Regions from separate parts of the Azospirillum sp. TSO5 genome, predicted to be linked through region 1. Evidence: predicted binding sites of a transcription regulator. Region 1 holds the regulator's gene; each other region holds the start of a gene.

What was found. Region 1 encodes LexA, which represses DNA repair genes until DNA is damaged. Its sites were predicted from a motif close to ATGTTCTANTTTGGTTC; they were not measured.
Positions count from the first base shown of each region.
Region 2: a site for LexA is predicted at 3,317-3,333, ahead of TSO5_RS23875 (putative DNA modification/repair radical SAM protein). Genes of this name have one in related genera too.
Region 3: a site for LexA is predicted at 2,985-3,001, ahead of TSO5_RS07640 (septum formation initiator family protein). Genes of this name have one in related genera too.
Region 4: a site for LexA is predicted at 1,804-1,820, ahead of TSO5_RS09175 (PA0069 family radical SAM protein). Genes of this name have one in related genera too.

Region 1 is NZ_LGQY01000032.1:19,024-24,450, reverse strand. It holds gene gltX (glutamate--tRNA ligase) at 1-333, opposite strand, end outside; gene TSO5_RS09620 (ComEC/Rec2 family competence protein) at 490-2,643, shown strand; gene lexA (transcriptional repressor LexA) at 2,763-3,482, opposite strand; gene glp (gephyrin-like molybdotransferase Glp) at 3,681-4,910, opposite strand; gene moaC (cyclic pyranopterin monophosphate synthase MoaC) at 4,915-5,412, opposite strand; gene TSO5_RS09600 (GNAT family N-acetyltransferase) at 5,409-5,427, opposite strand, start outside.
Region 2 is NZ_LGQY01000105.1:4,699-10,125, reverse strand. It holds gene mtnA (S-methyl-5-thioribose-1-phosphate isomerase) at 1-397, shown strand, start outside; gene TSO5_RS23885 (hypothetical protein) at 429-614, opposite strand; gene TSO5_RS23880 (UdgX family uracil-DNA binding protein) at 657-2,075, opposite strand; gene TSO5_RS23875 (putative DNA modification/repair radical SAM protein) at 2,079-3,290, opposite strand; gene TSO5_RS23870 (DUF2076 domain-containing protein) at 3,719-4,414, shown strand; gene TSO5_RS23865 (nucleotide sugar dehydrogenase) at 4,473-5,427, opposite strand, start outside.
Region 3 is NZ_LGQY01000027.1:21,491-26,917, forward strand. It holds gene TSO5_RS07630 (pyruvate dehydrogenase complex E1 component subunit beta) at 1-1,148, opposite strand, end outside; gene pdhA (pyruvate dehydrogenase (acetyl-transferring) E1 component subunit alpha) at 1,265-2,284, opposite strand; gene TSO5_RS07640 (septum formation initiator family protein) at 2,479-2,850, opposite strand; gene TSO5_RS07645 (hypothetical protein) at 3,209-3,517, shown strand; gene modC (molybdenum ABC transporter ATP-binding protein) at 3,537-4,658, opposite strand; gene modB (molybdate ABC transporter permease subunit) at 4,661-5,356, opposite strand; gene modA (molybdate ABC transporter substrate-binding protein) at 5,367-5,427, opposite strand, start outside.
Region 4 is NZ_LGQY01000031.1:16,765-22,191, forward strand. It holds gene TSO5_RS09165 (ATP-binding protein) at 1-236, shown strand, start outside; gene ahcY (adenosylhomocysteinase) at 307-1,605, opposite strand; gene TSO5_RS09175 (PA0069 family radical SAM protein) at 1,847-2,938, shown strand; gene TSO5_RS09180 (hypothetical protein) at 2,995-3,666, opposite strand; gene TSO5_RS09185 (hypothetical protein) at 3,946-4,197, opposite strand; gene TSO5_RS09190 (MFS transporter) at 4,303-5,427, opposite strand, start outside.

The DNA of each region.
Region 1 (5,427 bases):
GGCGGCGCGCATCTCCTCCAGCTCTTCCGGGCTGCAATAGCAGCGATAGGCCTTGCCGGCGGCCAGCATCTGGTGCGCCACCTCGGCATGACGGTCCTTGCGCTCGAACTGGCTGACGGCGTCGCCGTCCCAGTCGAGCCCCAGCCACTTCAGCCCATCGAGGATGGCGTCCACCGCCGCCTGGGTCGAACGTTGCCGGTCGGTGTCTTCGATCCGCAGCAGGAACTTGCCGCCGGTGTTGCGGGCGTACAGCCAGTTGAACAGGGCGGTGCGGCCACCGCCGATGTGCAGAAAGCCGGTCGGCGACGGAGCGAAGCGGGTGACGACAGTCATCGGTCTCTCAATTTCCGGTTCGGCGCTGGTATGATGCGCCGGTGGTTCGACACCGTGGTTTAACACAGCCACCCGGCTTGGAGGCAATGCGATGCGTGCATGGACGGTCGTTGAAGGGCCCGCGGGCGGCATCGCAGCGCCGGGAAGCCGCTGCAGGTGACCGCCGCCGGCTGGCCAGAGGAGGAGACGGACAACCCACCGGCGCTCAGCGGACGATGGCGGCGCCTGTTGGCGCGGGCCGGCAGGCGACTCGCGGCGTTGGCAGGAGCAGAGGGGGAGCGTTGGGTTCTGTGGCTGCCCGTCGCTTTTGGGGCGGGGGTGTCGCTGTATTTCTGGTTGCGGCAGGAACCGGTCTGGTGGGGCGGGCTCGCGGCGGTCGGCGGGGCGGTGATTCTGTTGTTGGCTGTGCGGCGCTGGTTCGCATTGGCCGGAGTGGCGATGGCCCTGCTGATGGCGGCGGCCGGATTCCTGGTTGCGCAGGCGCATACGGCGCGCATGGCGGCGCCGGTCCTGACCCGAAGCATCGCGGGTGCCACCGTCACAGGGCGGGTGATGGCGGTGGAGCGGCGGCCGGGTGCGGTGCGCATCACGTTGCGCGAGGTGACGGTCAGCAGACTGGCACCGGAGCAGATGCCGGCGGCCTTGAGAATCCGCCTGTCAGACCGCAACCCCGCTCCCGCCCCGGGATCGGTGGTCCGGCTGCGGGCGACGCTGTTGCCGCCGCAGGCGCCGGCGGAACCCGGTGCCTTCGACTTCCAGCGGCGGGCCTGGTTCATGGGTCTGGGTGGGACCGGCTTCGCCACGGGCGCGGTGGAGCAGGTGGAGGCGCCGCCGGTGACGGGATGGAGCACCGTTGCCATCGCCTTCGAGCAGGCGCGGGGAGCCATCGCGGAGCGCGTCGCGGCGGCGATCGGCGACCCGGTGGAGGCGAGCGTCACCACCGCACTGCTGAATGGCGAGGAGTTCGGCATTCCCGAAGCGACGCTGGACGACTTCCGCAACAGCGGGCTGGCGCATCTTCTGTCGATTTCCGGCCTGCATGTCGGCATCGCGGCGGGCATCCTGTTCTATGTGGTGCGGGCGCTGCTGGCGGCGGTGCCCTATATCGCGCTGCGTTGGCCGATCAAGAAGATCGCGGCTTTGTTCGGGATTGTGTCGGCGCTCGCCTATACGCTGCTGGTCGGGGCGCCGCTGCCGACGGTGCGGTCGGTGCTGATGACCGGCATGGTGATGGGGGCGATCATGCTGGACCGCCATCCGCTGAGCATGCGGCTGGTCGCCTTCGCCGGGCTGGTCACCATCGCCATGGACCCGGAGGGGATGCTGGGACCCAGCTTCCAGATGTCTTTCGCCGCGGTGGTGGCGCTGATCGCGGCGTTCGAGCGCGGCAGTGTCAGGCTGGCGGAATGGCGGCGTGACGCGGGATGGTTGGTGCGGGGGCTGTTCTATGTCGGCGGGATCCTGCTGACCAGCGTGGTGGCGACGCTGGCGACCTTGCCCTTCTCGCTCTTCCATTTTCAGCAGATCGCCTTCTATGGCGTGCTGTCGAACCTGATAGCGATTCCCATCACGTCCTTCTGGGTCATGCCGTGGAGCCTGATCGCCTACGCGCTGCTGCCCTTCGGGCTGGAGGCGCCGGCGTTGATCGCCATGAACTGGGGTGACCGGGCGGTGATCTGGACCGCGGAGTTCTTCGGCCGGTTGCCCTGGGCATCGCTGACGGTGCCGGCGATGCCGGTGGAAGGGTTCGCGGCCCTGGTGGCGGGCGGGCTCTGGCTGTGTGTGTGGACGCGGCGGTGGCGCTGGTTGGGGATGCTGCCGATTCTGGCGGGGTTGGCCTCGCCGATGCTGGTGGAACGGCCGGATGTGCTGGTGGCGGGGGACGGGACGGTGGTGGCGGTGAGGCTGCCGGACGGGCGGCTCAGTGGCTCGGGCAAGGGCGGCGGGCGGCTGACCGAGACCTGGAGGGAACGCGACGGGGAGCGGACAGCGGCGGAGCCCTGGCCGGCGGCGGGCGGATGGAGCGAGGGCGGGCGGTCGCTGAGTTGCGATGCGCTGGGGTGCTTGTATCGCGTGCGTGGGAAGACGCTGGCATTGCCGCGGCTGCCGGACGCGCTGGACGAGGATTGTGGCGCGGCGGATGCGGTGGTGACGGCGGCGGTAGCGCGCGGGTGCCGGGCCGGAGTGGTGATCGACCGGTGGGCGCTGCGGCATGAAGGGGCGCATACGCTGACGGTGACGGCCGGGGGGATAAGGATGGAAACAGTGCGGGGACTTAGGGGGGATCGGCCTTGGACCGGGGGGAGGTGAGAGGCGCTGTTATCCCCACCCTAACCCTCCCCCGCTTCGCGGGAGAGGGAACTCCGCTGCGCCGCCACTCGCTCCCTCTCCCACCGAAGGTGGGGGAGGGTTGGGGAGGGGCAACGGCCTCAGTACTTGCGGACCAGACCGACCAACTTGCCCTGCACGCGGACGCGGTCGGCGCCGAAGATGCGGGTTTCGTAGGCGGCGTTGGCGGGTTCCAGGGCCACCGTGTTGCCCTTGCGGCGCAGACGCTTCAGCGTCACCTCGCCTTCATCGACCAGGGCGACGACGATGGTGCCGTTCTCCGCCGCGTCGCAGCGCTGGATGATGATGGTGTCGTGGTCGAGGATGCCGGCCTCGATCATCGAATCGCCCGAAACCTCCAGCGCGTAATGGTCGCCGGCGGTCAGCATCGAGACGGGGACATCGACGAAGGCGCTGTTGTCGCGCAGGGCCTCGATCGGCGTGCCGGCGGCGATGCGGCCGTAGAGCGGGAGCTGAACGGTCTCGTTGGCGGCTGGCGTCGTGGCGGGAGGCGTGGTGTCGCGGCCTGCAAAGGCGAAATCGCCCTTGATGACGTTGGGCTGGAACTTCGGCTTGGCGGCGGCGCGGCTGCGGGCGGCGTCCAGGCCTTCCGGCAGGCGAAGAACCTCGAGCGCACGGGCGCGGTGGGGCAGGCGGCGGATGAAGCCGCGTTCCTCAAGTCCGGTGATGAGGCGATGGATGCCCGACTTGGACTTCAGCCCCAGGGCGTCCTTCATCTCGTCGAACGACGGCGAGACACCGCCCTGGCCGAGCCGTTCGTGGATGAACAGCAGCAATTCGTGCTGCTTGCGCGTGAGCATGGATGCCTCCCGGCCGTCGCCAGACTGAAGATGGAACAAAAACCAAACGTTGCCTCCATGTTCTAGTTTGGTTCCTGCCGCGCGTCAAGCCCCCCATCGGCTTCTTTTAGAACTTGAACGGAACATTTGGAACGGCGTGAAACAGTTTTCGGGATGCTGTTCAACTGTTCCATCCGCCGTCCGGGGGGTGTCCCAAGTCTAGATGCTGAGCGCTCCATCGGTCAGGGGAAGCACGGTCACCATGGCGCCGGCCGGCTCGGGGTCGGCGTTGGGCGGGCGGGGGATCAGGCAATCGGCGTGGGCGTAGAGCGTGGTGATTGCGCTGTCCTGCCGGGCGAAGGGCGTGACGGTCAGGACGCCGTCGGCGCCGGCGGCAAGCGTCGCGCGGAGATACTCCTCCCGGCGGTCGTTGGCCTTCAGCGCGGTGGTCAGGCGGGCGCGCAGCGGCAGGCGGTCGTCCTCGGGCGGCAGTCCCTGCAGCAGACGCAGAATCGGGCGCAGGAACAGCACGCCGGTGACGCCGGTGGATACCGGATTGCCGGGCAGACCCAGCAGCGGCACCGATCCGGCGCGGCCGAACATCAGCGCCTTGCCCGGCCGCATCGCCACGGTCTGCACCTCCAGCGCCACGCCGCGTTCGGCCAGCACGTCGCGCACGAGATCGTATTCGCCATGGGCGGCCCCGCCGGTGGTGACCAGCAGGTCGCACCCTGCGGCCCCCTTCGCCAATGCCGCCACACTCTCCGGCGTATCCTTGGCAATTCCCAGATTGTGGGCGAGGCCGCCCTGGGCGGTGACGAGGGCGCAAAGGCCGAGCGCGTTGGTGCTGACGATCTGGCTCGGCCCCAGCGGGTCGCCGGGCAGGGCGATCTCGTCGCCGGTGGCGAGGATGGCGATGCGCGGCCGGCGATGGACCGAGAGCCAGGGGACATTGCCGCCGGCGGCCAGCGCGATGTCACGGGCAGTGAGGCGGCGGCCCTTCGGCAGAAGCTCCTGACCGAGGGTGAAGTCGAATCCCGCTTCGCGGACGAAGCGGCCGGCGACCACGGCGCGGCCGATCTGCACCGTGGCGTCGTCGGCGCTGCAATCCTCCTGCATCACCACGGCATCGGCGCCGTCGGGCAGGGGCGCGCCGGTGAAGATGCGCACCGCCTCACCAGGGCCGACGGGGCCGTCGAACGCATGACCGGCGGAGGATTCACCGATGCGGCGCAGGGGGGTGGGCGAGTCGGCGGTCGCGGCGGCGATGTCGGCGGCGCGCACCGCCCAGCCGTCCATGGCGGCGGCGTGGAAGGGCGGCTGAGTCAGCCGGGCAATCACCGGTTCGGCCAGCACGCGGCCCAGCGCGTCGGGCAGGGCGACGGTCTCCGCCGGCAGAGGGGCGAAGGCCGACAGGATGCGGGCGCGCGCCTCGGCGACGGAGATCATCGGATTATGCTCCTGAGGGGGTGGTGGTGGACGCACCCCATTCGCCGCTCTTGCCGCCGGCCTTGTGCAGCAGGCGGACGTCGGTGATGGTCATGCCGCGGTCAACCGCCTTGCACATGTCGTAAACGGTCAGCGCCGCGACGGTGACGGCGGTCAGCGCCTCCATCTCCACGCCGGTCTGGCCCTTCAGCTTGCAGGTGGCGGACAAGTCCACGGCGTTGCGGGCGGGATCGCAGGAGAGGTCGACCTTGACCGAGGTCAGCATCAGCGGGTGGCACAGCGGGATCAGGTCCGGCGTGCGCTTGGCCCCCATGATGCCGGCCAGCCGGGCGACCGACAGAACGTCGCCCTTCTTCACCCCGCCCTGCATGATGAGCGCCAGGGTTTCCGGCTGCATCAGCACGGTGGCGGCGGCGGTGGCGGTGCGTTCGGTCTCCGCCTTGTCGGAGACGTCGACCATCACCGCCTTGCCCTCGGCATCGAAATGGGTGAAGCCGGTCATCGCACGGTCTCCAGA
Region 2 (5,427 bases), on a different contig from region 1:
CGGCAAGGTCGACCTGTGCATCGTCGGCACCGACCGCACCACCGCGACCGGCGACGTCTGCAACAAGATCGGCACCTATCTGAAGGCGTTGGCCGCGCACGACAACGGCGTGCCCTTCTATGTCGGACTGCCGTCGCCGACCATCGACTGGACCATCGCCGACGGCGTGCGGGAGATCCCCATCGAGGAGCGCGACGGCCGCGAGGTGAGCGAGCTGACTGGCCGCACCGCCGACGGCCGGATCGAAACGGTGCGCGTCACCCCCGACGGCAGCCCGGTCGCCAATTACGCCTTCGACGTCACGCCGGCCCGGCTGGTGACCGGCCTGATCACCGAACGCGGCGTCTGCCCGGCCACGCGCGACGGGCTGCTCGGGCTGTTTCCGGAGCGGGGCTGAGGGCGTTGCCGTCCACTGGCGGCCGCCTCGGTCAGGTGGAGCGGGAGCGGGCGGATAGTATTTCCCCCCGTTCGGCGATCCGGCCGGCGTCGAAGTCCGTCAGGCGCCCTTCGGTAAGATCGGTCATGCCCTGGTCAATGTCGGCCTTCAGCGACGCGAATTCCTGGCGCTGCAGGACGGCCGGCAAGGTGATGGTCGGACGTTCGATCTCGGTCATGGCTGCTCCTCATGGAATACTCGATCATACCCGTTGAGGCCGTCAACCCGCCCCTTCCACCATCTCCCGTGCCCGCCGCAGGTCGGCGACGAAGTCGCGATAGGCCTGCTCCGCCCCCTCCCCGGCCGGCAGGCGCAGCAGGTAGGACGGGTGGACGGTGACGAAGCCGTTCCAGTCGCCGAACCCCATCGGCCCGCGCTCCCGCAGGACCGACACGCTGCGTCCGGTCAGCGCGAGCGCCGCCGTGGCGCCCAGCGTCACCACCAGGCGCGGGCGGACGAAGGACAGCTCCTTCATCAGCCACCAGCGGTAATGCTTCACCTCGCCGGCGGTCGGCGACTGGTGGATGCGGCGCTTGCCGCGGGCGACGAACTTGAAATGCTTCACCGCGTTGGTCAGGTAGGCGGCGCTCCGCTCGATCCCGGCCTCCTCCAGCGCGCGGCTCAGCAACTGCCCGGCCGGACCGACGAAGGGGCGGCCCTCGACATCCTCCTGGTCGCCCGGCTGCTCGCCGACGATGGCGATGGCGGCGCCCTCCGGCCCCTCGCCCAGCACGGCTTGCGTCGCCCCCGGCACCAGCGGATCCGCGCCCCGGATGATGCGGTTCAACTCGGCCAGCGTCGCCGGTTCCTGGCGGGCCATGGCGGCGACGGCCTTGTCGGGATTGCGGCGGCGGGGAGCGGCGGCCTCCGCCTCGATCATCGCCTGCACCCGCGCAGGCGCGGAGCGGATCATGGCTGGAATTGCGGCCGCTTCCGGCAGGTTGGCCCAGTATTTCCGCGGCATCTCCGCCCGCATCGCCGTCGGGTTCACCCGCGCCGGGTTGAAGGTACTCTCGTAATAGCGCTGCCAGCCCTCGGCGAAGCGGTCGTCGCGGTCGAGCCCCTCCGGCTTCACCGCCGCCGGCCCAACGGTCAGCGACCGCCGGTCCCACTGCAGAGACCCGACCGGCGTCAGGATGGTCCAGACCAGACTCTCGAAGCGCTCGACGAAGAAGGGGGCGGTGGCCTCGACGATGAAATGGTCCGGCTCGAACCACGCGACATAGCGCTCGCTCCCATCCGGATCCCTCACCTCGCGGAAGCGCAGGAAGGCGTGCATCTTGTGCAGGTCACGCCGCACCGCCTTGTCGAGCAGCGCCAGCCGGTGCACCAGCGGATCGGCATGGTGGTCGAGCATGTCGCGCTCCCCCCGCAGCACCCGCCAGACCAGCCGGTGCAGCAGGGCATAGCGTTCCGGATCGCGGTGGCAGACCACGCTTTCGATCATCGCCCCCACCGGCCGCGGCAGCGAAACCGGCGGCGCGTCCGCCGGCAAGGGAGCCGTATCGCCGAACAGCGACGGCGCCGCCCCGACGCTCCATTCCACCTCGTCCGGCCCAACGCCGAGCGCGACCAGCCCACGCAGCGCGTGGCGGAAGCCGTCGAGGTCGGCGCCGTCCTTCAGGTCCACACGATGCATGGCTCAGAACAGGCTGAGCTGCTTGGGCGGCGCTACCAGCCTTTGCCGCAGGTCGGCGCGGTCGGTCAGCCCGCCCGGATGGTGGTCGGCGGCGATCAGGAAGGCGCGCGCCCGCTTCAGCCCCGACGACAGCCGGGCCACATCCTCCAGCCGCAAATTGGTGTGGCGCCGCGCCTCGACGATCTTGTCGACCGCCCGCGCCCCCAGCCCCGGCACGCGCAGCAGCATCTCGCGGTCGGCGCTGTTCACGTCGACCGGGAAGCGCTCGCGGTTCTTCAGCGCCCAGGCCAGCTTGGGGTCGATGCCCAGATCCAGCATCCCGCCCTCGCCCCCGGCGGCGATCTCCTCCACCGTGAAGCCGTAATAGCGCAGCAGCCAGTCGGCCTGGTACAGCCGGTTCTCGCGCTGGAGCGGCGGCGGCTTGGCCGGCAGGGCGGAACTCGCCTCCGGGATCGGGCTGAAGGCCGAATAATAGACCCGGCGCAGCCCATAGCGGCGATAGAGCGTGTCGCTGGTCTCCAGCACCGACAGGTCGGTGGACGCATCGGCGCCGACGATCATCTGGGTGCTCTGCCCGGCGGGGGAGAAGCGCCGCTTCTCCTCCTTGGCCTCCAGGATGCGTTCGCCGACCTGCCCCATCACTGCCTTGATCGCGCCGCCGTCCTTCTCCGGCGCGAATTCCTTCAGACTGCGGTCGGAGGCCAGTTCCAGATTGATCGACAGCCGGTCGGCCCACAGCCCGGCCTGCTCGATCAGCCAGGGGCTGGCTTCCGGGATCGTCTTCAGGTGGATGTAGCCGGCGAAGCCATGGTCGCGCCGCAGCGTGCGCGCCACCAGCATCAGCTGCTCCATCGTGTAATCGGGCGAGCGGATGATGCCGGAGGACAGGAACAGCCCCTCGATGCAGTTGCGCTTGTAGAAGCCCAGCGTCAGCCGCACCACCTCGTCGACGCTGAACCGCGCGCGGCGCACGTTGGAGGAGCGGCGGTTGATGCAGTAGGCGCAGTCGAACAGGCAATAGTTGGTCAGCAGGATCTTGAGCAGCGAGACGCAGCGCCCGTCCGGCGTATAGGCGTGGCAGATGCCGGCCCCGGTGGTCGAGCCGATGCCGTCCGGCCCACCCGTCCGCCGCTTCGCTCCCGACGACGCGCAGGAGGCGTCGTACTTCGCCGCGTCGGCGAGAATTTCGAGCTTGTCGAGCAGCGCGTCATCCACCGTGGAGGCTTCCCTCTCCCTTGAAGATGTTCGCAATATGTTCTTTTGAAAGCAAAAGGCAAGCCGAATGGCGGGGGCAAATTGTGCGGGGCGCCGTCTTGACAGGAAAGCGGGACGGGGCCACGTGCTCATCACCTGGATCCGGGCCCCTCTGGCGACTTAGACGTGGTCGCGATGTCGGATCTCTTCACCTGCTTTTGCGCCGACGGGCGTGACCGCACTTGGAGGGACCGATGTCCTTTTCCCCGACCGTCTTCCCCAATCCTCGCCTGAGCAGCCCGTCCCCTCCCGCTTCCGACGCCTCCCCGACGCGCGCCACCTTTCCGGCGCGTGGTCGCAGCCCCATGCCTCTTCGGCTGGCGCCCCTTCGGGATGCAGGCGCCGGAAACGGGATCCCTTCCGCAACCCTCATGAGAACGAGCATCGCCATGGACCAGACCGAACGCCAGATCATCGACGACCTGTTCGCCAAGCTGCATCAGGCCGAGGCGCAATCCGGCCCGCGCGATCCCGAGGCCGAGGCGCTGATCCGCGAGCGCATCGCCCGCCAGCCGGCCGCTCCCTATCTGATGGCCCAGGCCATCGTGATGATGGAACAGGCGCTCGCCGCCTCGCAAGGCCGCAACGAGGAACTGGAGCGCCAGCTGCGCGAGCGCCCCGCCGCTCCGGCTCAGTCCGGCGGCGGCGGGCTGTTCGGCAGCCTGTTCGGCGGTGGCCGGCCGGCCCCGCAGCCCCAGCCCCAGCCTCAACCCCAGTACCAGCATCCTGCCGCCGCCCAGGCGGCCATGCCGCCGGGTTCGCCCTGGGGCCGTCCGGCCGCCGCCAATGGCCCGGCAGGCGCCCCTGCCTATGGCGACCCGCGCGTCGCCGGCTATGCCCAGCAGCCGCGGGCCGGCGGCGGCTTCATGGCCGGCGCCATGCAGACGGCGGCTGGCGTGGCCGGCGGCATGCTGATCGGCAGCGCGCTGTCCAGCATGCTCTCCGGCGGCGAAGCCGTGGCTGCCGAGGCCGCCGGTGCGGCCACCGACGCGGCGACCGCCGCCACCGACCACGCGGAACAGGCGGTCGAGGACAGCGGCTGGGGCGATTTCGGCGGCGATTTCGGCGGCGACGACGAGATCTGATCCCGGTGCCGGCCCGCGGGAGGGAGGCGGCCCGCCGTCCCCCGCGGGCCGAACCTCATCAGGCCTTCACCACACGGTCGGCGAAGCCCTCAATGCCCTCCACGGCGCGCATGGCGTTGCGGGTGTCGACCATCAGCGGGCAATGGGCGGCGAGGCTTTGATAGTCGATGCCGTCATGGTCGGTGACGATCACCGCCGCGTCGAACCCCGCCAGCGTCTCCGCGTTCCAGGCGATGGAGGTCCGGCCGGCAAGCGCCGCATGCTCGCGGGTGACCGGCAGCACGGGGATGAAGGGGTCGTGGTACTCGACCGCCGCCCCGCGCTCCAGCAGCATCTCCATCAGCCGCAGCCCCGGCGACTCCCGGCTGTCGTCGACATTCTTCTTGTAGGCCATGCCGACCAGCAGGATACGCGCCCGGCTCAGCCCGATGCCGGCACGGCGGTCGAGCGCCAGGGCGAGACGGTCGACCACATGGCGCGGCATCATCGTGTTGACCTCGCCCGCCAACTCGATGAAGCGGGTGGAGATCTGGTACTCGCGCGCCTTCCAGGTCAGATAGAAGGGGTCGATCGGGATGCAGTGGCCGCCCAGGCCGGGGCCGGGATAGAAGGGCATGAAGCCGAAGGGCTTGGTCTTCGCCGCCTCGATCACCTCCCAGATGTCGATGCCCATCGGCTCGAAGACGATCTTCAGCTCGTTCACCAGGGCGATGTTGACCGAGCGGAAGATGTTCTCGGTCAGCTTGGTCGCCTCCGCCGCCCGCGTGCCGGACACCGGCACCACCTGCGGCACCACCTGCTCGTAGAGCGCCACCGCCAGCCGCCGCGCGCCCTCGTCGTCGCCGCCCACCACCTTGGGGATGGTGCTGGTGGTGAAGCTGATGTTGCCGGGGTCCTCGCGCTCGGGCGAATAGGCCAGGAAGAAGTCGCGACCGCTGACCAGCCCGGTCTCCTCCAGGATCGGCCGCATCACCTCGTCGGTGGTGCCGGGCCAGGTGGTCGATTCCAGAACC
Region 3 (5,427 bases), on a different contig from region 1:
CGGATCGTGCGCAGGTTGATGACCTCCGCGTCGATGCCTTCCTTCGCCAGTTCCTCGGCGGCGGCAAGGGCATGGCCGACCATGATCGAGAAGGCGGTGATCGTCACGTCCTTGCCCTGACGCTCGATCTTGGCCTTGCCGATCGGCAGGACGAACTCCTCGTCCTCCGGAACCTCGAAGCTCTGGCCGTAGAGAATCTCGTTCTCCAGGAAGACCACCGGGTTCGGATCGCGGATCGCCGCCTTCAGCAGGCCCTTGGCGTCGGCCGCCGACCAGGGCGAGACCACCTTCAGGCCCGGGCAGTGGGCATACCACGAGGCATAGCACTGCGAGTGCTGGGCGGCGACGCGGGCGGCGGCGCCGTTCGGGCCGCGGAAGACGATCGGGCTGCCCATCTGGCCGCCGGACATGTACAGCGTCTTGGCGGCGGAGTTGATGATGTGGTCGATCGCCTGCATGGCGAAGTTGAAGGTCATGAACTCGACGATCGGCTTCAGCCCCTTGAAGGAGGCGCCGACGCCCAGACCGGCAAAGCCGATCTCGGTGATGGGCGTGTCGATGACACGACGCTCGCCGAACTCCTGCAGCAGGCCCTGGGTCACCTTGTAGGCGCCCTGGTACTGCGCGACCTCCTCGCCCATGACGAAGACCTTCTCGTCACGGCGCATTTCCTCAGCCATCGCGTCGCGCAGAGCTTCGCGGACCGTCTTCTTCACCGTCTTGGCGAAGAACTTGTCCTCGTCCGACTCCGGAGCCGACACCGGGGCGGCCGGCACGGTGGGAGCCGGGGCCGGAGCCTGGACCGCCGACGGGGCGGCCTTGGTCTCTTCCGAGGCCGGGGCGGCGTTGGCGGGAGCGGCGGCGGCCGGGGCGTTGCCGCCCTTGGACAGCGCGCTCTCGTCCTCGCCCTCTTCCAGCAGGATGGCGATGGGGGTGTTCACCGCGACATTGTCGGTGCCTTCGGGCACCAGGATCTTGCCGACGCGGCCTTCATCGACCGCTTCGACTTCCATGGTGGCCTTGTCGGTTTCGATCTCGGCGAGCACATCGCCGGACTTCACCGTGTCGCCTTCCTTCTTGACCCATTTCGCCAGCTTGCCCTCGGTCATGGTGGGCGACAGGGCCGGCATCAGCACTTCGATCGGCATTCCTCAACCTCCGGCGGCGCGGGGAAACCGGTTGCCGCTCCCGATATGGGGGCAACCCGTCCCTCTGGCGCCGCTCCTGCTTTTCGTTGACGTCAGGACCAGACGGTGGACGACGGTCAGCTCTCGACCAGGATGTCGGTCCACAGCTCCGACGGATCGGGCTCGGGGCTCTGCTGCGCGAACTCGGCCGATTCGGTGACGATCGCCTTAACCGCGCGATCGATCTCCTTCAGCTTGTCCTCGTCGGCATGGCCGCCGGCCAGCAGCTTCGACTTCAGCTGGTCGATGGGATCGGACTCCGACCGCATCTTCTCGACCTCCTCCTTCGTCCGGTACTTGGCCGGATCGGACATGGAGTGGCCGCGGTAGCGGTAGGTCTTCATCTCCAGGATGACCGGGCCGTTGCCTTCGCGGATGTAGTTCACCCACTGGTCGGCGGCGGCCTTCACCTCGAGCACGTCCATCCCGTTGACCTGATAGCCCGGGATGCCGTAGGCGGCGCCGCGCTGATGCAGTTCACCGGCCGAGGCGCGCTCCTGCGAGGTGCCCATGGCGTACTTGTTGTTCTCGATGACGAACAGCACAGGCAGCTTCCAGAGCGCCGCCATGTTGAAGCTCTCGTACACCTGGCCCTGGTTGATGGCGCCGTCGCCGCAATAGACCGCGGACACGCCGCCGTCATTGAGGTACTTGTGCGAGAAGGCCAGACCGGTGCCGAGCGGAACCTGGCCGCCGACGATGCCGTGGCCGCCGTAGAAGTTCTTCTCGCGGCTGAACATGTGCATCGAGCCGCCCTTGCCCTTGGAGTAGCCCCCAATGCGGCCGGTCAGCTCGGCCATCACGCCCTTGGCTTCCATGCCGCAGGCCAGCATGTGGCCATGGTCACGGTAGCTGGTGATGACGTCGTCGCCCTCTTTCAGGGCCGCCTGCACGCCGACGACGACGGCTTCCTGGCCGATGTAGAGATGGCAGAAGCCGCCGATCAGGCCCATGCCGTACAGCTGGCCCGCCTTCTCTTCGAAGCGGCGGATCAGCAGCATCTCGCGATAGTAATGAAGAAGCTCTTCGGAAGAGACGGCTTGAGCGGGCGCGGTGTCGGTCTGCGCCTTGGTGGAACGGCGTCGGGACGCGGCCATGATTCCTCCCCAGGGTTCAAGCGGCAAAGGTCTTTGACAACACCTTTTGCCGCCGCGCGTTGCGGGCATGCGAGAGCCCGCACCGGAAGCGAATATGGCGCGCACACTACACGAGCTTCTAGGTCTGCGCAAACGTCTGTTTTTGCAGCGCTATTTCAGATTAACCGCGATTCGGTTAATCGGCTGATATCCCCTTACTTCTGCTGGCTCGCCCCTTCCGGATCGGCCAGTTTGGGAAGCTTGACGATGACGTCGCGCGGGTTGGCGAAATTCAGCATCAGCCGCGCCCGCTCCTCCAGCATATCGCGGTCAAGACCGTCGCCGCGCAGCAGCTGGGCGCGCCGTTCCATATCCTCCCGCTCGGTGCGGAGCTGGTTCAGCACATCCTCCGCCTGGGCGATTTCCCCCTGGATCTGCTTCATCGCCACCAGCCCGCGATCACCATGGATCGCGTAGTAGGCGAAGTAGGCGACCACGCAGGCGCACAGCGCCGGCATGATTGCTTGGCGGAGCGCGCTTTTGGCGGCGCGGGCGAGCGTGTCGGTGAGGTCGGCGATCATCGTCATGGTGGCACGATGGAATCACAGCGGCTTTCCACCGGTCAAACGAAAAAGATGCAACAGCCAAGTCGCAAAAGCTTCGTGATCTTTGCGCAACCCAGTAATGGGTATCCGTCACGTCCAAGCCACAAGTCGACAGGATGTTCCTGTAAAGTTCTCGTCGGTAATCGGGTGTCCCGCCAGGCGACGCTCCCGCTCATCGGTACAGCCATCCACCCGGCATAGAGCGAAGGTGCATGGAATGAAACCGGCGGTGGCGTGTTTGGACCCACACGGTGCCGTTGTGTCCGGGTCCGAGTCCATTGCGTCTTCGCAACTCCGGTCCCACCGATGGCGCCGCCAACTGGCTGAGGAGCGATACCCCATGCGCAGCAAGTTTCTGATCGTGGCCCTGCCCGCCCTGCTTCTGGGTCTGGCGGCCTGCGACGACCAAAACGCCCAGAATTCCAATGCGTCGAACCAGAGCAGCCCGACCACCAGCAGCGGGTCGAGCAGCGGATCCACCACCGTCCCGCCGCCCTCGACCGGCGTTCCGGTGCAGGGCGGCACGTCGGGCAATTCGATGAACGAGACCAGCGGCGCCACCCGTACGGTGCCGGGTGGCTCGACGGCCGGCGGTTCGGCCGGCGGCGGCGCCAGCACCGGCACCTCGACTCCCTCGGGCGGTCAGTAAGGTCGGACGTGGTGGACGGTCACACGTCCACCACCCGCCTCCGCCGGTCCGATGCCTCGCCGCTGCTGTCCGGTTCGAAGGCGATGCCCTTGACCAGCGCCACCACCGGGCGACCGGGCGCCAGTTCCAGTTCACGGACGGCCGCCCGCGTGATTCGCGCGATCAGAAAGGAGCCGCCCACCGCCAGCCGCACGTCGGCCGACGACGGGCCGGACTCCGCCACCTCCGCAACGGTTGCGGTCAGCGCGTTGCGCAGGCTGACGCCGCTCGGCTGCTGCAAAGCGATGATGACGTCGCGGGCATGGATGTGCAGCCGCACCGCCGTGCCGGGCGGCCGGTCGATCTGCGGCACCGTCAGGCGCCCTCCGTCGAAAGCCAGCACCGACAGCCCATCCTCCGGAACATGGCGCTCGACCGTCAGGTCCAGCACCGCACCGGCGTCCTGCGCACCGGTCACCGCCGACAGGTCGAGCCGGCCCATCACCGCGCCCACTGGTCCGGCCGCGCGCACCCTGCCCTCCGCGATCAGCACCATCGTGGTGGCGAGCCGCACCACCTCGTCCAGCGCGTGGCTGACCAGGACGATGGGGATGTTCATCTCGTCGCGCAGCCGCTCGATATACGGCATGATCTCTGCCTTGCGGGCGGCATCGAGCGACGCCATCGGCTCGTCCATCAGCAGCAGGCGCGGCTGTGCCAGCAGGGCGCGGCCGAAGGCGACCCGCTGCTTCTCACCGCCGGACAGGCCACGCGGCCGGCGGTCCAGCAAATGGCCCAGGCCCAGCAACTCCACCACCGGTGCGAAGGCGATCCGCCGCTCCCCGGCAGGCACACGGCGCAGCCCGTATTCCAGGTTGCTGCGCACAGTCATGTGCGGGAACAGCCGCGACTCCTGGAAGACATAGCCGATGCGCCGCTTTTCCACCGGCACGTCGATGCGCTTTGCGCTGTCGAAGAACACGGTGTCGCCGATGCGGATGTGCCCGGCGTCGGGCCGCCTCAGGCCGGCAATCGCATTGATGACAGAGGTCTTGCCGGAACCTGAGCGGCCGAACAGCGCCGTCACCCCGCGTTCCTCCGCGGTGAAGGCGATGTCGAGCGTGAAGGCGCCCAGTGTCTGGCGGATGTGCAGGTCAAGCATGGTCAGACCTGCCCGATCAGGCGGCGAACCCGGTTCGCCAGAAACTCCGACAGCATCAGCGCCAGCAACGCCACGCCGAAGGAGATCGTCGCCAGCCGTGCCGCCACCGCGTCGCCGCCCGGTTCCTGCGTCGCGGCGTAGATCGCCAGCGGCAGCGTCTGCGTCTTGCCGGGGATGTTGGAGACGAAGGTGATGACCGCCCCGAACTCCCCCATCGCGGCGGCGAAGGCGACGATGGCGCCGGACAGCAGGCCCGGCGCCATCAGCGGCAGCAGGATGGTGAAGAAGCGATCGACCGGCCCGGCGCCCAGCGTACGCGCCGCCGCCTCCAGCCCGCCGTCGATGGCCTCGACCGACAGGCGGATCGCCCGCACCATCAGCGGAAAGGAGGTCACCGCCACCGCCAGCGACGCCCCCTCCGCCGTGAAGATCAGCTTGATCCCGAAGGTCTGGTAGAGCCAACCGCCGACCACCCCCTTGGTCCCCATCGTCACCAGCAGGATATAGCCGGTGACCACGGGCGGCAGGACCAGCGGCAGATGGACCAGCCCGTCGACCAGCGTCTTGCCCGGAAAGGAATAACGGCCGAGCACCCAGGCGGCGAGCACGGCCACCGGCAATCCCAACGCGATGGCGACGCCCGCGACACGCAGGCTCAGCAGCAACGCGGTGGTTTCCATCGGCGTCAGAAGTTCCATGCGGCAGAGCTTACGGTGCCTTGGGTGCCGGAACGAAGCCGAATTCCTTCCACACCGCCATGCCATCCGGC
Region 4 (5,427 bases), on a different contig from region 1:
CCAACGCTCAAGCCCTGATCCACATCGACGACGACGGCCCCGGCATCCCGGAGGCGGAGTTCGAGAAGGTCTTTGCCCCCTTCTACCGGCTGGAGCGCTCCCGCTCCCGCGATACCGGCGGCGTCGGCCTGGGCCTGTCCACCGCCCGCAGCATCATCCGCGGCCATGGCGGCGACGTGACCCTGGCAAACCGCGACGAGGGCGGCCTGCGCGCCACGGTGACGCTGCCGCTCTGACCTCCCAGGTAACGCAAAGAAAAAGGGCCGCCCCGACGGGACGGCCCTTTCTCAATCAACCAGCAACCGCTTAGTAGCGGTAGTGGTCCGGCTTGTACGGGCCGGCGGCGTTGACGCCGATGTATTCGGCCTGCTTGTCGCTGAGGACGGTCAGCTTGGCGCCGATCTTTTCCAGATGCAGGCGGGCCACCTTCTCGTCCAGGTGCTTGGGCAGGACGTAGACCTTGTTCTCGTAGTTGGCGGCGTTGGTCCACAGCTCGATCTGGGCCAGCACCTGGTTGGTGAAGCTGGCGCTCATCACGAAGCTGGGGTGGCCGGTGGCGCAGCCCAGGTTGACCAGACGGCCCTGGGCCAGGACGATCAGGCGCTTGCCGTCGGGGAACACGACCTCGTCGACCTGCGGCTTGACCTCTTCCCAGACCAGATTGCGCAGGGCGTCGATCTGGATCTCGCTGTCGAAGTGGCCGATGTTGCAGACGATGGCGCGGTCCTTCATGGCGCGCATGTGGTCGATCGTGATGACGTCGACGTTGCCGGTCGCCGTGACGAAGATGTCGCCCAGCGGAGCGGCCTCGTCCATGGTGATGACCTGATAGCCTTCCATCGCGGCCTGGAGCGCGTTGATCGGGTCGATCTCCGTCACCATGACGCGGGCGCCCTGCGAGCGCAGCGAGGCGGCCGAACCCTTGCCGACGTCGCCATAGCCGGCGACCACGGCGACCTTGCCGGCGACCATCACGTCGGTGGCGCGCTTGATGCCGTCGACCAGCGACTCGCGGCAGCCATAGAGGTTGTCGAACTTCGACTTGGTGACGCTGTCGTTCACGTTGATGGCCGGAACCTTCAGCGTGCCCTTCTTCATCATCTCATAGAGACGATGGACGCCGGTGGTGGTCTCTTCCGACAGGCCGCGGACGTCGTTCAGCATCTCCGGATACTTGTCGTGCATGATCTGGGTGACGTCGCCGCCATCGTCCAGGATCATGTTCGGGGTCCAGCCGTCCGGACCGCGCAGGCTCTGCTCGATGCACCACCAGAACTCCTCCTCCGTCTCGCCCTTCCAGGCGAAGACCGGGATGCCGGCGGCGGCGATGGCGGCGGCGGCCTGATCCTGGGTCGAGAAGATGTTGCAGGAGGACCAGCGCACGGTGGCGCCGAGCGCGGTCAGCGTCTCGATCAGCACGGCGGTCTGGATGGTCATGTGCAGGCAGCCGACGATGCGGGCACCGGCCAGCGGCTTGGAGTCGCCGAACTCCGACCGCAGGGCCATCAGGCCCGGCATCTCGGTCTCGGCGATGGTGATCTCCTTGCGGCCCCAGTTCGCGAGGCTGATGTCCTTGACCTTGTAGTCCGTGAATTCGGCGGCCATGAGGGATGACTCCTGGTGGGCAATGGTGATTGGGGCCGGCCGGATCGAATTCCCGGCCTTGCCTCTGTCATTGGCCAAGGATGTATCAGCGGCATCGGAACCATGCAAGCATAAAGATATCTTTATGTTTGTTGGGTAGGGTGATGGAAAGACCGGTGATGGAAAGACCGGTGATCGAAAGACCGGCCGCACCCCTTTCTGTTCGCTTTACGTTCTTATCTGCCGCGGCTAAGCTGCGGGCATGGACGAGATACGGCGATCCCCGATCAAGGGCCGCGGCGCGGTCAGCAACGCCACCGGGCGGTTCGAGCGCGAGACCCGCGTCCTGACCGACGACGGCTGGACCGGCTATGCCGAGGGCGGGAACGAGGTGCTGTCCGATCCGGTCCGCACCAGTGTCGCGCCGGCCTCGGCCAAGTCGATCATCACCAGCAACCAGTCGCCGGACATCCCCTTCGACCGGTCGGTGAATCCGTACCAGGGGTGCGAGCACGCCTGCATCTACTGCTTCGCCCGGCCGACCCATGCCTATCTCGGCCTGTCGCCCGGATTGGATTTCGAGACCAAGCTGTTCGCCAAGCGCAACGCGGCGGAGCTGCTGGCGAAGGAGCTGCGGGCGAAATCCTATGACTGCCGGCCGCTGGCGCTGGGGGCCAACACCGATCCCTACCAGCCCATCGAGCGGACGGAGGGCATCACCCGGCGGGTGCTGGAGGTCTGCCGCGACTTCAAGCAACCGGTCAGCATCATCACCAAATCGGCGCTGGTGCTGCGCGATCTGGACATCCTGGCGCCGATGGCGGCGGAAGGGCTGGCGTCGGTCGCGCTGTCCGTCACCACGTTGGACCGCGACCTCGCCCGCGTGATGGAGCCGCGGGCCAGCACGCCGCCGCGCCGGCTGGAGGCGATCCGCAGCCTGACGCAAGCCGGCGTGCCGGTGGCGGTGCTCGCCAGCCCGATGATCCCGGCCCTGAACGACCATGAGCTGGAGGCGATCCTGGAGGCGGCGTCCGGAGCCGGGGCGAGCGCCGCCAGCTATATCCTGCTGCGCCTGCCGCTGGAGATCGCCGGGCTGTTCGAGGAATGGCTGCGCGTCCACGCCCCCAACCGCGCCGACCGCGTGCTGAGCCTGATGCGGCAGAGCCGCGACGGCGCGCTTTACCGATCCGGATTCGGGTCGCGGATGAAGGGCACCGGCCCTTACGCCGAGCTGCTGCGCCATCGCTTCAAGCTGGCCTGCCGCAAGCATGGGCTGGGTGACCGGAGCTGGCAGCTCGACTGCAGCCGCTTCCGGGTGCCGCCGGCCGTGGGGGATCAGCTGTCGCTGCTGTGAGGGGCGGGGGATGGAACAGCGTGGAACAGGGGGCCGGGTGATGTTTCATCCGCCGCCTACCGGCGCCGGGAGAAGGGACCGGCGGCGCGGCGGCTCACCGGGCCAGGGTTGAGGTTGGGGTAGGGTTCATGCTCGTTGACGGTCCAGGGGAACACGCCCTTGGGACCCTCCGCTTCCGGCCGGGCCAGGATGGCGGCAATCATGGCCGGATCGGGCGGCGTGCGCTCGCGCAACGCGCCAGGGACATCGTCGTCGAGTTCGGGCACGGTGACGGCGGGCGGATCTTCTGGACGGGGCGATTGCGGTTTGGTGTCCGGGAGATCTCTCGGGGTATCGAGACCGGCGAAGAGACCAAGGCGTTCGGCCAGCCAGCGCACGGTGGAGGGATCGCCGGCAGAGACCAGCCGTTCGATCTGCTCGGCCACCAGGGCGCGCAGCGAGGACAGCCGCAGTTCGGCCTCGCGGTTCAGCGCCTCGCGTTCCCACCAGACTCGGACTCGGAAATCCTTGGAGCCGTAATAGGCCCGCCACAGCGTGGTGCGGCTGCATCCCATGGCGCGGGCGACCTGGAGAAAGCTGTTGCCGCGTGCCAGCATGCCGGCGGCCATGATCCACTGTTCCTCGTGGAACTGCGATCCGGGGACCAGAGAGCCTTCGGATGGCGTCGGCGGCTCCTCCGCCCAGCGGGGGAAACGGTCGTCTTTCAGCGTACGAGGATCGACGGGCATTGGGCGGCTCCGCAGAAGGGTGAGTCTGCGGAGAGCTTATGGGAATTTTTTCCGGTTTCGAGGAATTTTCGCAAATGCCGTCGCCGGCCGGGGAGATCGCGGCGTCCGGAGCAACATTTCCACGGATGTCACGGATTTAGACACGGATGTCACGGATTTTTCTGGTCTTGCGGATGCGCCGGCTTGTCCCGGAAGCTTAGGCTCCGGGACGCCGCATCCGTGAAATCCGTGTTGACCTTGCCCGCCATCTCCGCGGCCTCCCGCCCGGACGGAATGACGTCAGGATCGGCGGATCGTCTTGCTCCAGGGCGCCAGCGGGTCAGTGGCCTTCGGCGTGGGCGTGGTCGTTGTTGTGGGTTTCGACAGCGCCGACAGCGGCAGACGGCCGGTCGCCAGCATCGCCATCACCAGCGCCGGATGAGTGGGAGCAGCGGCGGCAGAGTCGTGGTCGGTCTGCCCGGTCTCCGCCGGCTCGTCGTTCAGCGCCTCGTTGATGCGGGCGAAGGCTTCGATGTCTTTGATGTGCAGCATGGTCCGTGCCCCTCGGCTTCGACATTTGTGCGTCGCAGCAAAAACGAAGGTAACAGCTCTGCCCTCGAATGGTCTCACGTGCGGCGCTTTGACGCGGCCCTTTTTCTAACGGGCCGGTTCGCGAACGGCCAGCATAAGCCCGAAGCCGATGACGAAGAAAGCCAGAACCGTCGCCATGCCGGCGCGCTGGCTGTCGAACGCCTGGGTCGCCAGCCCGAACAGCAGCGGCCCGAAGAAACCGACGAAGCGGCCGGTCAGGCCATAGAGCCCGAACATCTCGCCCGACATGCCGGGCGGGGCAAGCCGCGCCATCATCGACCGCCCGGCCGCCTGCGCCGGTCCGAAGAACAGCCCCAGCCCCAGCGCGAAGACCCAGAACCACAGCCGGTCGGTCGCCAACAGCAGCGGCAGGCCGCACAAACCCATGCCGGCCAGCGCGATCAGGATCACCGGCTTGGCACCCAGCCAGTCGTCCATCCAAGCGAAGCCGATGGCCCCCGCCCCCGCCACCACGTTGAGCGCGATGGCGAAGACCAGGATTTCCTCGAAGCTCATGCCGAAGCTGCCGGCGGCGAAGATGCCGCCGAACATGGTGATGGTGTTGATGCCGTCGCGGTAGAAGGCGCTGGCGACCAGGAAACGCGCCACCTCGCGGTAGCGGCGGACCTGCCGCAGCGTGGCGACCAGCGTCGCCACCCCCTCGCGCGCCGCCCGCAGCAGACCGTGGCCGGTGGACGGCTCGTCGGGCACCCACAGGAAATAGGGCAGCGCGAAGATGCCGTACCAGGCGGCGGCCAGCAGGGCGGTGGCGCGGACATTGGCCTGCGGCCCCCAATCGGCCCACTCCATCCCGAACAGGCCGAACAGCGGGGCCGGCGCGTTGACGAAGCCGACCAGCGCCAGGACGAGGCAGGCCAGCCCGCCGAAATAGCCGATGCCCCAGCCCCAGCCCGACACCCGGCCGAACAGCCGCTCCGGCACCAGCCCCGGCAGGGTGGCGTTGTAGAAGACGTTGGCCAGTTCGAACGCCACGGTGGCGACCACCACGCAGGCCAGCGCGAAGGCGGCGTCGGCCGGATCGGGACGCACCCACCAGAGGGCGGCGGTGAACAGGACCGTGACCAGCGTGAACAGCGCCATCCACGGCTTGCGCCGCCCGGCCCGGTCGGCGATGGCGCCCAGCACCGGGCTGAGCGCCGCGATGGCGACACCGGCCACGGTCATGGCGGC